DNA from 2 places in the Scandinavium sp. UTDF21-P1B genome. Region 1 is predicted to be linked to the other one. Evidence: predicted binding sites of a transcription regulator. Region 1 holds the regulator's gene; the other holds the start of a gene.

Region 1 (6,197 bases):
CTCAGTGAAGACTACTGGGCCAACCACTACGTTGGTGCTCGCCGCGTAATGACGCCGAAAACCATTCGTTGATCCCCTGCCCCGTCGTTTCAGCGTCGGGGTAAGTTCCTCTTTAGCCACATCTTTTAATTTGCTACCCTATCCATACTCAATACAGGGTTATTGAGTCTTAAAATAATAGGGAGAATAAGCAATGTCATTCGAATTACCTGCATTACCGTATGCAAAAGACGCTCTCGCGCCGCACATTTCTGCTGAAACGCTGGAATACCATTACGGAAAACACCACCAGACCTACATCACCAACCTCAACAATCTGATCAAAGGCACGGCTTTTGAAGGCAAAACGCTGGAGGATATTGTTCGCACTTCTGAAGCGGGCGTGTTCAACAACGCCGCTCAGGTGTGGAACCACACCTTCTACTGGCACTGCCTGGCACCCAACGCCGGCGGCGAACCTGCAGGCGCTGTCGCTGCGGCCATCAACGAAAGCTTCGGCAGCTTTGCGGATTTCAAAGCGCAGTTTACCGATGCAGCCGTCAAAAACTTCGGTGCAGGCTGGACCTGGCTTGTGAAAAAAGCGGACGGCAAACTGGCTATCGTTTCCACCTCGAACGCAGGCACGCCGCTGACGACGGATGCAAAACCGCTGCTGACCGTAGATGTGTGGGAGCACGCCTATTATATCGACTACCGTAACGCCCGTCCGAACTATCTCGAGCACTTCTGGGCGCTGGTAAACTGGGAATTTGTCGCGAAGAACCTGGCGGCATAATGCCTGGCCCGGCGGTGCCTGCCGCCGGGCATATTATCAGTGGCTGGAATACGCTTCTTCAGGCTGGCGACGGCCGCTGAACAGCACCACCAGCAGCGCCACACCCGCGATAACCGCGCCCATCACTGGCACAAAACTGTAGCCCAGACCACCGGAAATAACCGCTCCGCCAGCAGCCGCGCCCAGCGCATTGCCCAGATTAAATGCCCCGATATTGACCGAGGACGATAGCCCCGGAGCTTCGTGCGCCACGCGCATAACGCGCATTTGTAAAGGTGGAACCACGGCGAACGTCGCAGCACCCCAGACAACCATGCTTATCGCTGCACCGATTTCGTTCTGCGCTACCCACGGAATCGCCACCATCACGGCAATCAGCAGCAGTAAAAAACCTTTCAGCGTGCCGGTCACCGAGCGGTCAGCAAACTTACCACCCAGATAGTTACCGATGGAGAACCCAACGCCAATCAGCACCAGCATTGCCGTAACAAACAGCGGCGACGCTGAGGTAATGTTGTGCAGCACCGGTGCGATATAAGTGTAAAGCGTAAACATCGCGCCAGCGCCCAGAACGGTGGTTAACAGCGCAGATAAAACCTGGGGACGCATCAGCACGGACATTTCCTGCTTCACATTCGGACGTTCACCACCGGTGCCTTTTGGTAATGAGAACCACAGGCTCATCATCGCCACCACGCCCAGACCGGTCGTTGCCAGGAATGACATACGCCAGCCGATGGTTTCACCCAGCCAGGTCGCTGCCGGTACACCGCCGATATTGGCAATCGTCAGCCCCATAAACATGGTTGCCACCGCGCTCGCCTGCTTGTGTTTGGGCACCACGCTCGCGGCCACAACAGATCCCAGACCAAAGAAAGCACCGTGGTTAAGGCTGGTGATGATGCGAGAGAGCAATAATGTGGTGTAGTCCGGTGCAATAGCCGACAGCACGTTGCCGAGCGTAAAAATCGCCATCAGAAAGATAAGCGCATTGCGGCGAGCGCGATGTGACAGCAGCAGAGTCATTAACGGCGCGCCAACCATCACACCGATTGCGTAAGCGCTGATCAGCATGCCTGCTACGGGAATCGAAACATCCACGCCTTTAGCGATAACGGGCAATAGCCCCATGGGCGAGAACTCGGTAGTGCCGATAGCAAATGCGCCGATTGCCAACGCCAGCAGTGGAAAATTGATTTTCATGTTACGACTCCGGTTAACCCTTTCCAGTAAAGGGCACGACAACAGAAGTCAAAAGCATGACATCAATCACAAAAAAACAGAAGTAAACAAAATGGCAAAAGATTTTTGCTAATTTGGTAACAATCAGACGGGGGTGGTGATGGAGGAAGAGGACTCTCCCTCCGGATAAATCAGTGTAACACCGCAGTCAGCCCGGCGGCGACAATGAGTGCCAGAGCGATCACAGTGGTCATCAGAGAGAGCTTCAGGTCGGTACTCATCAATTATTCTCCTTTTTATCCCCACAACAAAAGTGAGCCTGCTCATTTTTGCACACTTCAGGCTGAAAATCTTCCAGGTTTTAGAGCCATAGCGATTTTTCTCTTCCCCTTTGCCTCAGAATCAGACAAAATTCCACGCTAATTTAAAAGCGTACCAGCCATTGACCCCCTCCTGTCGTCCTGTGTCGTATCCCGGCGTACCGCAATTCAAATGAATTGTGTTAAGGGTGTGTAAAGGCAAACGTTTACGTGCCGGTCATCAGGCGTAAGGAAAGGGTCTGGAGTGAGAACGAATGGCAACAATTAAAGATGTAGCGAAGCGCGCAAACGTTTCCACTACAACCGTGTCACATGTTATTAACAAGACGCGTTTTGTCGCAGAAGAAACACGCAACGCCGTGTGGGCGGCAATCAAAGAGCTGCACTACTCCCCAAGTGCCGTAGCGCGCAGCCTGAAGGTCAATCACACCAAAACTATTGGCCTGCTGGCCACCAGCAGTGAAGCGGCTTATTTTGCGGAAATCATTGAAGCCGTTGAAAAAAACTGTTTCGAAAAGGGTTATACCCTGATTCTTGGCAACGCCTGGAACAACCTGGAAAAACAGCGTGCTTATCTCTCTATGATGGCGCAAAAGCGCGTCGATGGCCTGTTGGTGATGTGTTCTGAATATCCGCAGCCGGTACTCGACATGCTGGAAGAGTATCGCCATATTCCGATGGTCGTGATGGACTGGGGTGAAGCCAAAGCCGACTTCACCGACTCGGTGATCGATAACGCTTTCCAGGGCGGCTATCTTGCCGGGCGCTACCTGGTCGAACGCGGCCACCGCGATATCGGCGTGATCCCAGGCCCAATGGAGCGCAACACCGGCGCTGGCCGTCTGGCCGGATTCATGAAAGCCATGGAAGAAGCGCAAATTACCGTGCCGGAAAACTGGATCGTTCAGGGCGACTTTGAACCGGAATCCGGCTACCGCGCCATGCAGCAGATGATTGCGCAACAGCCACGCCCTACCGCGGTCTTCTGTGGCGGTGACATCATGGCGATGGGCGCACTCTGTGCCGCCGATGAACACGGCCTTCGCGTGCCTCAGGATATTTCGGTGATCGGATATGACAACGTGCGCAACGCTCGCTTCTTCACCCCAGCGCTGACCACCATCCATCAGCCAAAGGATTCCCTTGGGGAAGCCGCCTTCGATATGCTGCTGGACCGAATCGTCAACAAGCGCGAAGAGTCACAGTCCATTGAGGTCCACCCACGCCTGATCGAGCGCCGTTCAGTGGCAGACGGCCCGTTCCGCGATTACCGCCGCTAATCTCTGTGCGGAGCCGGTCAATCCGGCTCCTGCAGCCACTCTTTATTTAGCGTTTCGCTGTCCCCAAGATACTCCAGCAGCCAGCTCAGGGCCGGGGACATATCATTTTGCTGCCACGTCAGGCAGCATGCCGCATCCGGGAACGGGTTCTCAAGATCCAATGCCACCCACTCGCCGCTATCGATGTAAGGCCGTGCAAAATGCGTTGGCACCATTCCGGCGCACAGCCCTGCCGAAAGGCACGTTGCAGAAGATTCCCAGTCCGGCACCACGATACGCTTCTGATTATCCAGCAGCCAGGTGATGCGCTTAGGCAAAGAGCGGGAGGTATCCTCGCGCACCAGAGAAGGCCAGTTGCGCAACACCTCGTCGCTCAGCGGTCCCGGCATTTGAGCCAGAGGATGTTGATTCGACACCACGCAGCTCCAGCTCAGCATGCCCATATCGCGAAACGCATAGCGTCCACCGACCGGAATCGCCTGCGTTGCCCCGATCGCCAGCTCAACTCGCCCGTCCGACAGTGCATCCCAGACGCCGTTGAACACTTCCTGGAAAACGCACAGCTCCACGTCCTGGAAATGACGGTAGAAATCGACAATCAGCTGCCGGGTACGCTCCGGGCGCACGATGTTATCCACGGCAATGGCCAGATTGCCACGCCATCCGTTAGCGATCTGTTGGCACTGCTGACGGGTGATCTGCATTTTTTTGATAACAGACCGCCCTTCCTTCAAAAACCAGACGCCAGCGGGGGTGAGCTCCACGTCGCGATGACGTCGTTCAAACAGCGGCACTGCCAGCCATTCTTCGAGCTGACGCACGGTGTAGCTTACCGCTGAAGGCACGCGGTGCAGCTCCTGCGCTGCCGCGCTAAAGCTTCCGTTGCGGGCGACCGCATCCACCACTTCAAGGGAATATTCAGACCACATTTTCTGCCTGCAAAAATTTTGAATTCACCAGACAAATATTAGCGTTTCACAAGCGAAGTTGCACTCCCTACACTCAGCAGCCTGGTACACCTGCAATGAGAAAGAGAAAGATGATGCAACCTGGGAAAGGATTTTTATGCTGGCTGGGGGGCTTAAGCGTGCTCGGTTTTTTGGCAACCGACATGTATCTGCCCGCTTTTGCCGCGATTCAGAATGATTTACAAACCCCTGCAGCCGCCGTTAGCGCAAGCCTGAGTCTGTTCCTGGCCGGTTTTGCTTTCGCTCAGTTGCTGTGGGGGCCGCTTTCCGATCGCTACGGACGGAAACCCGTGCTGCTAATCGGCCTTGCCATCTTCGCTGTCGGCTGTATCGGCATGCTGTGGGTACGCGATGCCACGCTGCTGCTGGTGCTGCGCTTTGTGCAGGCCGTTGGCGTATGCGCCGCAGCCGTTACCTGGCAGGCAATGGTCACCGATTATTACCCAGCCCAGCGTACCAACCGAATTTTCGCCACCATCATGCCGCTGGTGGGGCTTTCTCCGGCGCTGGCGCCGCTGCTGGGCAGTTGGATCCTGCATCACTTCGAATGGCAGGCCATCTTCGCGACGCTGTTCGGGATTACGCTCCTGCTGATGATCCCGGCCCTGCGCCTGAAAAAACCGGCCCGGGAATTCCATCAAGAAGAAAAGCCGCTGACCTTTATGGCCCTGCTGCGCTCGCAGGATTATCGCGGTAACGTACTCATTTATGCCGCCTGCTCCGCCAGCTTCTTCGCCTGGCTTACCGGATCACCGTTCATTCTGAATGCAATGGGCTACGGCCCGACGGTGATCGGCCTGAGCTACGTTCCACAGACTATCGCTTTCCTGGTAGGTGGTTATGGCTGTCGCGCGGCGCTACAAAAATGGCAAGGTCAGCAGATGCTTCCGTGGTTGCTGATGGCCTTTGCCCTGAGCGTCGCTGGCACCTTTGCCGTCGGTCTCACCGCTGGCAGCTCGCTGACCGCCTTGCTCATCCCCTTCTGCCTTATGGCGATGGCGAACGGCGCAATCTATCCGATTGTCGTGGCGCAGGCGTTGCGTCCGTTCCCGCAGGCGACTGGTCGCGCGGCAGCGCTGCAAAATACGCTGCAGCTGGGGCTGTGCTTCCTCGCAAGCCTGGTGGTCTCGACACTGATTGCCACTCCGCTGTTGACCACGACCAGCGTAATGCTTGCGACGGTCGTACTGGCGGCCCTAGGCTACCGGATGCAGGCCACGGCGAATGACAAAGTGGCCGAAGAATCTCACGCATAATGACGTTAGCAATTATGTAATAATTCGGTCATTAGTTTGCTAACATTTTTTATTGAACCTGACATTTTTGCGGCCTATACTGAGACCGGTATTACATAAATACGATAAAAATTAGCGATTAACGAGGGAACGGATTTCCCTCCATTCACCACGGAAGGCCTTTCGGCAAGGGATATCTCCCTTCCTCTGTTCTACGTCGGATAGCAGACTCACGGAACTTTCGTGAGAGTTCTCACATAACCCAAAAAGCGTCTACGCTGTTTTAAGGTTCTGATCACAAGCCGCGTGATGGAGAAGCTATGAGTTCATCGTGTATAGAAGAAGTAAGCGTACCCAATGATGACTGGTCCCGTATCGTCAGCGAACTGCTGAGCCGGGCGGGCATCAGGATCAATGGTTCCGCACCCGCAGACATC
Region 2 (6,197 bases), on a different contig from region 1:
ACCAGTTTTTTCACCAGCGCTTCGCTGTGGCGGATCCTCTCCGGCGCGTGCTCAAGATCCTGCTGTACCAGCCCCATAAACAGCAGGTCGGTCAGCATCATCTGGGCACTGGTGGAGGAGATTGCCGCGCTGCGCGTAGCTTGCTCCTCGGCAATGGTATAGAGGCAATGGCTCGCCCGCTGCTGCAGGGCGTTGGGGGAAAAGCCGGTTATTGCTAAAATTTTACCGCCCACCCGCAGCGTTTCGTCTGCTGCCAGGTTAATCTCCCGCCGCTCGCCGGAATAGGAGATAGCCAGCAGCAAGTCGTTATTCGTCATCGCCTGCACGGTGGCGAGCAGGGCGTGCATGTCCTGCTCAGCAACGGCATTCAGACCAATTTTCATCAGCTTCCAGCTGAAGTTTTGCGCCACCAGGCCCGAAGCGCCAATGCCGGTCACGACGATGCGGCGGGCGCTGCGCAGCAGTCCGATGCTTTCCCGCAGCTTCTCTTCGGTATTGATGTCGAGCGACGCATGCATCGCCGAGACGTTATCTTTAATCAGCTTTTCGCCCACCAGCCGCAGCGGGTCGTCGCCGCGGATCTGGTTATGCACCGGCACCGACTGAGGATGAGGGTTGCTCGCCAGCGCCTCGCTGAGGGCAAGCTTCAGCGCGGGGAAGCCTTTAAAGCCGAGCTTTTGGGCAAACTTCACCACGCTCGACTGGCTGACACCAGCCTCAGCGGCCAGCTGCTGTGAACTGAGATGGCGCGCTTCGTCGGGCTGCGCCAGAATGAAGTCTGCCAGTTTTTTGTCACTTTGCGCAAAACCAGGGTAACGCTGGCGGATGCGAATCAAACAATTCATTGCCTCTCCAGAGGGCCTTGAGGCGGCCGCCTGCCAGAAATTTGTCTTTGATTATAGGGGATTGTGATGCCTGCACAGCCCGTGGCGGGAAAAAAGTGCTGCAATCTTAAACAATTCATTATGCTAATCAAAAGGATACGCTCTCCGGAAACGAAGGGAAAGGCACAATGCCGATCGTTTTTGGAAATGTGAGGTTCCGGCTGTTAGGCTAACTAACAGGCATGACGCTTACGCGTTCAACTTTGAGAGGGAAACGGTTTGGCAAGTAATTCGCGTCGGGTAGTGTTTTTTGACCTGGATGGCACGCTGCATCAGCAGGATATGTTTGGCAGCTTTTTACGTTACCTGTTCCGGCACAACCCGCTGAATGCGCTGCTGGTGCTCCCGCTGCTGCCGGTGATTGGCGTCACGCTGCTGGTAAAAGGACGCGCGGCGCGCTGGCCGATGAGCCTGCTGCTGTGGGCCGCCACCTTCGGGCACAGCGAAACGCGGCTTCAGCGCCTTGAGGCGAACTTTGTCCTCTGGTTCCGCGGGCACGTCACTGCGTTTCCGGTGGTGCATCAACGCCTGACCGAATACCTGACCAGCTCTGATGCTGACGTCTGGTTGATTACCGGTTCCCCGAAACGGCTTGTGGAAAAGGTCTATTTCGACACCCCCTGGCTGCCGCGCGTTAATTTAATCGCCAGCATGACCGAACGCCGCTACGGCGGTTGGGTGCTGACGCTGCGTTGTTTAGGCCATGAGAAAGTGGCTCAGCTGGAGCGCAAAATCGGCACGCCGCTTCGCCTGTACAGCGGCTACAGCGACAGCAACCAGGATAACCCGCTGCTCTATTTTTGCCAGCATCGCTTCCGGGTGACGCCGCGCGGCGATCTGCAACAGCTGGAATAGTGCAACGGCCTGCCGGTGTGTATAATGCGCCCCGTTTTTCTACCGGAGTAGCCGCCTTGTCTGACAACGAACTGAACCACGAACGCTGGATGCGTCATGCGCTGACTCTGGCTCAACGCGCCTGGGATGAAGGAGAGGTGCCGGTCGGGGCAGTGCTGGTGTATCAGAATCAGGTGATTGGTGAGGGCTGGAACCGGCCGATTGGTCGTCACGACCCGACGGCGCATGCGGAAATCATGGCGCTGCGCCAGGGTGGGCTGGTATTACAGAATTATCGCCTGATTGATACGACGCTGTACGTAACGCTCGAACCCTGCGTGATGTGCGCCGGGGCAATGGTGCACAGCCGGATTGGTCAACTGGTGTTTGGTGCGCGGGATGCAAAAACGGGGGCGGCAGGATCGCTGATTGATGTACTGCATCATCCGGGCATGAATCACAGGGTTGAAATTACGGAAGGCGTGCTTGCCGAAAGCTGCTCCACCATGCTGAGCGATTTCTTCCGCCACCGCCGTGAACAGAAAAAAGCCCTCAGGCGCGCCGCGCCGTCTCAGTGACGTAACATGTCGACGAGGGTGCCGGGGTGCTTCACGTCAATCTGGCCACTGTGTACGTCCGCCGATAGCGAGAGAAACGGCAGCACGCCGACGCTTCCAGTGGTGTGATTCAGCTCGTCCGGCCTGACCGCCGGGTAATCATTCGCATATTCCCTTTCCTGCGCGGCCTTCTTCTCTTTCTCCAGCAGATAGCCCACCAGGCTTATCTGGTACTTACGGATATTCTCTACATATGCGTAGGCTTCATGCCCGCGCGCGTAGCCGTACGTCAGGCGCGTGTAGTAGGGTTTCTGGCTCAGTAAAGGCAGACGCTGTTTCACGTCAGCCCAGCTATCCGGATCGCCTTTTTGCTTCGCGGTTAACGCTCTGGCATCCAGCATGTGCGCATAGCCCATATTGTAAGCCGCCAGGGCAAACCAGATCCGTTCATCCTTCGGGACGGTCTCCGGCACCTTATCCATCATATCCTGCAGATAGCGCATCCCGCCGCTGATGCTCTGTTCGGCATCGGTGCGGTCCGTCAGACCCAGGCTTTGCGCAGTGTTCCTGGTCAGCATCATCATGCCTCGCACGCCCGTCGGTGAGGTTGCCATCGGATCCCAGTGGGATTCCTGCCAGGCAATCGCCGCCAGCAGGCGCCAGTCGATTTCCGCCGCATGCTTCTGGAAGAGCGGCTGGAAATCGGGCAGCTGGTTATCCACCGCGCGAAGGAAGGTGCGGGTGTCGAAATAATCGAAATCGTCGCCGTGGCCAAGGTATTTCTCTTCCAGGCGTGCCAGGGTGCCGTCTTCATTAATGTTGTTGAAGAAATCGAGCATCGCGGCGGGCAGGGTGTTGTCGCTGTCCTTCAGGCTAAACCAGGTGACCGGCTGCTCATCGGTAATGTCGAGCGCGACTGCCAGCTCCGGATGGACGCGCTGGAACAGGCTGATCGCTACCGAATCGGCAATGGTATAGTCGAGCCTGCCGTCAAGAACCTCATCCATTAGCTCCACGCTGCCGCGTTTGTCATCGACGGTCCAGCTGAGTTCCGGGTACTTCTTCTCCTTCAGCGCCTGCAGGTCATTGATTGCCACATGCCCTGGCGCAATGGTCAGCTGCTGAGCGGTAATATTTTCAAGTGAACGGGGGCGGTAGATGCCTTTTCGGTAAACCAGCTGCTGCGAAACGGAGTAATAAGCCGGGCCGGCCTGATAGCTTTTGACGCGCTCGCTGTTGTAGACCAGCCCGGCGGCCAGCATGTCGGCTTTGTCATTATCGAGATCGTCAAACAGCTGGCTGATGTTCTGGCGGACGGTGACGTTGAGCTTCACGCCGAGGTAGTCGGCGAACTGCTGGGCCAGCTCGTAATCCAGACCGTAATCTTTTTCGTTAATGCTGGCGTAGGTCAGGGGAGAGATGATGGTGCTGACGCGCAGCTCTCCTCGCGCCTGAATCGCAGCGATGCGGTTCTCTGGTTTGCTGAACCAGGGAATAGAGGGCCATAGCGCCGCTGCCAGTAGCAGGGTGACAATGCCGATAAACAGATAATTAATCTTTAATTTTTTCAATTAGTTAATTCTCTGCAGCGCGAGCGATCTCAGGCAATAGTTACCATGTTAAAGTTTAGGGACACTAAAGAGTGAGCGGCATTTTGCTTAAACAAGCGCCAGATGGCAACCCATTCGTCACCGATGTCGCACCTGGTGGTAAAACGATGCGGTGGTTTTATTTTGACGCAAACGGTTACGTAGCCGTTCAGGATGCTCTATAATGGCGCCCGTTTTCCGCCATTGCGCACACTGAAACCCAGAAGACGAGAGACTTATGATGGAAATTCTGCGTGGTTCGCCTGCACTGTCAGCCTTCCGTATTACCAAACTGCTGGCACGCTTTCAGGCAGCCAACCTTCCGGTCAGCAACCTTTATGCCGAGTACGTGCACTTCGCCGAGCTGAATGCGCCGCTGTCAGAAGAGGAACACACCCGGCTGGCAAAACTGCTGCAGTACGGTCCAAACCTCAGCAGCCACACGCCCGCCGGAAAATTACTGCTCGTCACTCCCCGCCCTGGCACCATCTCCCCCTGGTCTTCAAAAGCAACCGACATCGCCCACAACTGTGGCCTGGCGCAGATCGAACGTCTGGAGCGCGGCGTGGCATACTACGTCGAAGCCTCCACGCTGACGGATGCGCAGTGGAGCCAGGTTGCAGCTGAGCTGCATGACCGAATGATGGAAACCGTCTACGGTGCGCTGCAGGACGCGGAAAACCTGTTTGCCCATCATCAGCCTGCGCCGGTTGCGAGCGTAGACGTGCAGGGGCAGGGCCGTCAGGCGCTGGTGGACGCCAACCTGCGTCTGGGGTTAGCGCTGGCGGAAGATGAAATTGATTACCTGTTTGATGCCTTCACGAAGCTCAACCGCAACCCGAACGACATTGAACTCTATATGTTCGCCCAGGCGAACTCCGAACACTGTCGTCACAAGATTTTTAACGCCGACTGGGTGATTGACGGCGAGCAGCAGCCGAAGTCGCTGTTCAAAATGATTAAAAACACCTTCGAGACCACCCCGGACTACGTGCTGTCAGCTTATAAGGACAACGCTGCGGTAATGGAAGGCTCGGACGTAGGGCGCTTCTATGCCGATCGTGACGGCCTGCGCTACGATTTCCATCAGGAGCCGACGCACATCCTGATGAAGGTAGAAACCCATAACCACCCGACGGCGATTTCCCCGTGGCCGGGTGCGGCAACGGGCTCCGGCGGCGAAATTCGTGATGAAGGCGCGACCGGGCGCGGCGCAAAACCGAAAGCCGGGCTGGTGGGCTTCTCCGTTTCCAACCTGCGTATCCCCGGCTTTGAACAGCCGTGGGAAGAAGACTTCGGTAAACCTGACCGCATCGTGACCGCGCTGGATATCATGACCGACGGCCCGCTGGGCGGCGCGGCGTTCAACAACGAATTTGGTCGTCCGGCGCTGAACGGTTACTTCCGCACCTACGAAGAAAAGGTCAACAGCCACAACGGCGAAGAGCTGCGCGGCTACCACAAGCCGATCATGCTGGCAGGCGGGATCGGCAACATCCGTGCCGATCACGTCCAGAAAGGTGAGATCAACGTCGGCGCGAAGCTGATCGTCCTCGGCGGCCCGGCGATGAATATCGGTCTTGGCGGCGGGGCAGCATCCTCCATGGCGTCCGGCCAGTCCGATGCGGATCTTGATTTTGCTTCCGTCCAGCGCGACAACCCGGAAATGGAGCGTCGCTGCCAGGAAGTGATCGACCGCTGCTGGCAGCTCGGGGAAGCCAACCCGATTCTGTTTATCCACGACGTCGGCGCAGGCGGCCTCTCTAACGCCATGCCTGAGCTGGTGAGCGACGGCGGGCGCGGCGGTAAATTTAATCTGCGCGATATCCTCAGCGATGAGCCAGGCATGAGCCCGCTGGAGATCTGGTGTAACGAATCTCAGGAGCGCTACGTGCTGGCGGTGGCGGCGGATCAGCTGCCGCTGTTCGACGAACTGTGCAAACGTGAGCGCGCGCCTTACGCGGTCATCGGTGAAGCTACCGAAGAGATGCATCTGAGCCTCAGCGACAGCCATTTCGACGATACGCCTATCGATTTGCCGCTGGACGTGCTGCTCGGCAAAACCCCGAAAATGACCCGCGACGTTGAGACGCTTGCCGCTGGCGGTGAAGCGCTGGACAGGCAGGGCATCACGATTGCCGAAGCGGTCAACCGCGTTCTGCATCTGCCGACCGTTGCAGAGAAAACCTTCCTCGTGACCATCGGCGACCGTACGGTAACCGGTATGGTTGCCCGCGATCAGATGGTTGGCCCGTGGCAGATTCCGGTAGCGAACTGCGCGGTGACCACCGCGAGCCTCGACAGCTACTACGGCGAAGCGATGGCGATGGGCG

Evidence for each region. Region 1 encodes PurR, which represses purine synthesis genes. Its sites were predicted from a motif close to CANGCAAACGTTTGCNTG; they were not measured.
Region 2: a site for PurR is predicted at 4,011-4,028, ahead of purL (phosphoribosylformylglycinamidine synthase). Genes of this name have one in related genera too.

The regions. Positions count from the first base shown of each region.
Region 1 is NZ_JBFLVD010000010.1:118,890-125,086, reverse strand. Features, by position in the region: gene AB1287_RS06245 (C40 family peptidase) at 1-72, shown strand, start outside; gene sodB (superoxide dismutase [Fe]) at 194-775, shown strand; gene AB1287_RS06235 (MFS transporter) at 812-1,978, opposite strand; gene AB1287_RS06230 (YnhF family membrane protein) at 2,149-2,238, opposite strand; gene purR (HTH-type transcriptional repressor PurR) at 2,532-3,557, shown strand; gene punR (DNA-binding transcriptional activator PunR) at 3,575-4,486, opposite strand; gene punC (purine nucleoside transporter PunC) at 4,597-5,781, shown strand; gene cfa (cyclopropane fatty acyl phospholipid synthase) at 6,081-6,197, shown strand, end outside.
Region 2 is NZ_JBFLVD010000013.1:219,236-225,432, reverse strand. Features, by position in the region: gene AB1287_RS10645 (MurR/RpiR family transcriptional regulator) at 1-845, opposite strand, end outside; gene yfhb (phosphatidylglycerophosphatase C) at 1,104-1,739, shown strand; gene tadA (tRNA adenosine(34) deaminase TadA) at 1,757-2,296, shown strand; gene mltF (membrane-bound lytic murein transglycosylase MltF) at 2,290-3,846, opposite strand; gene purL (phosphoribosylformylglycinamidine synthase) at 4,103-6,197, shown strand, end outside.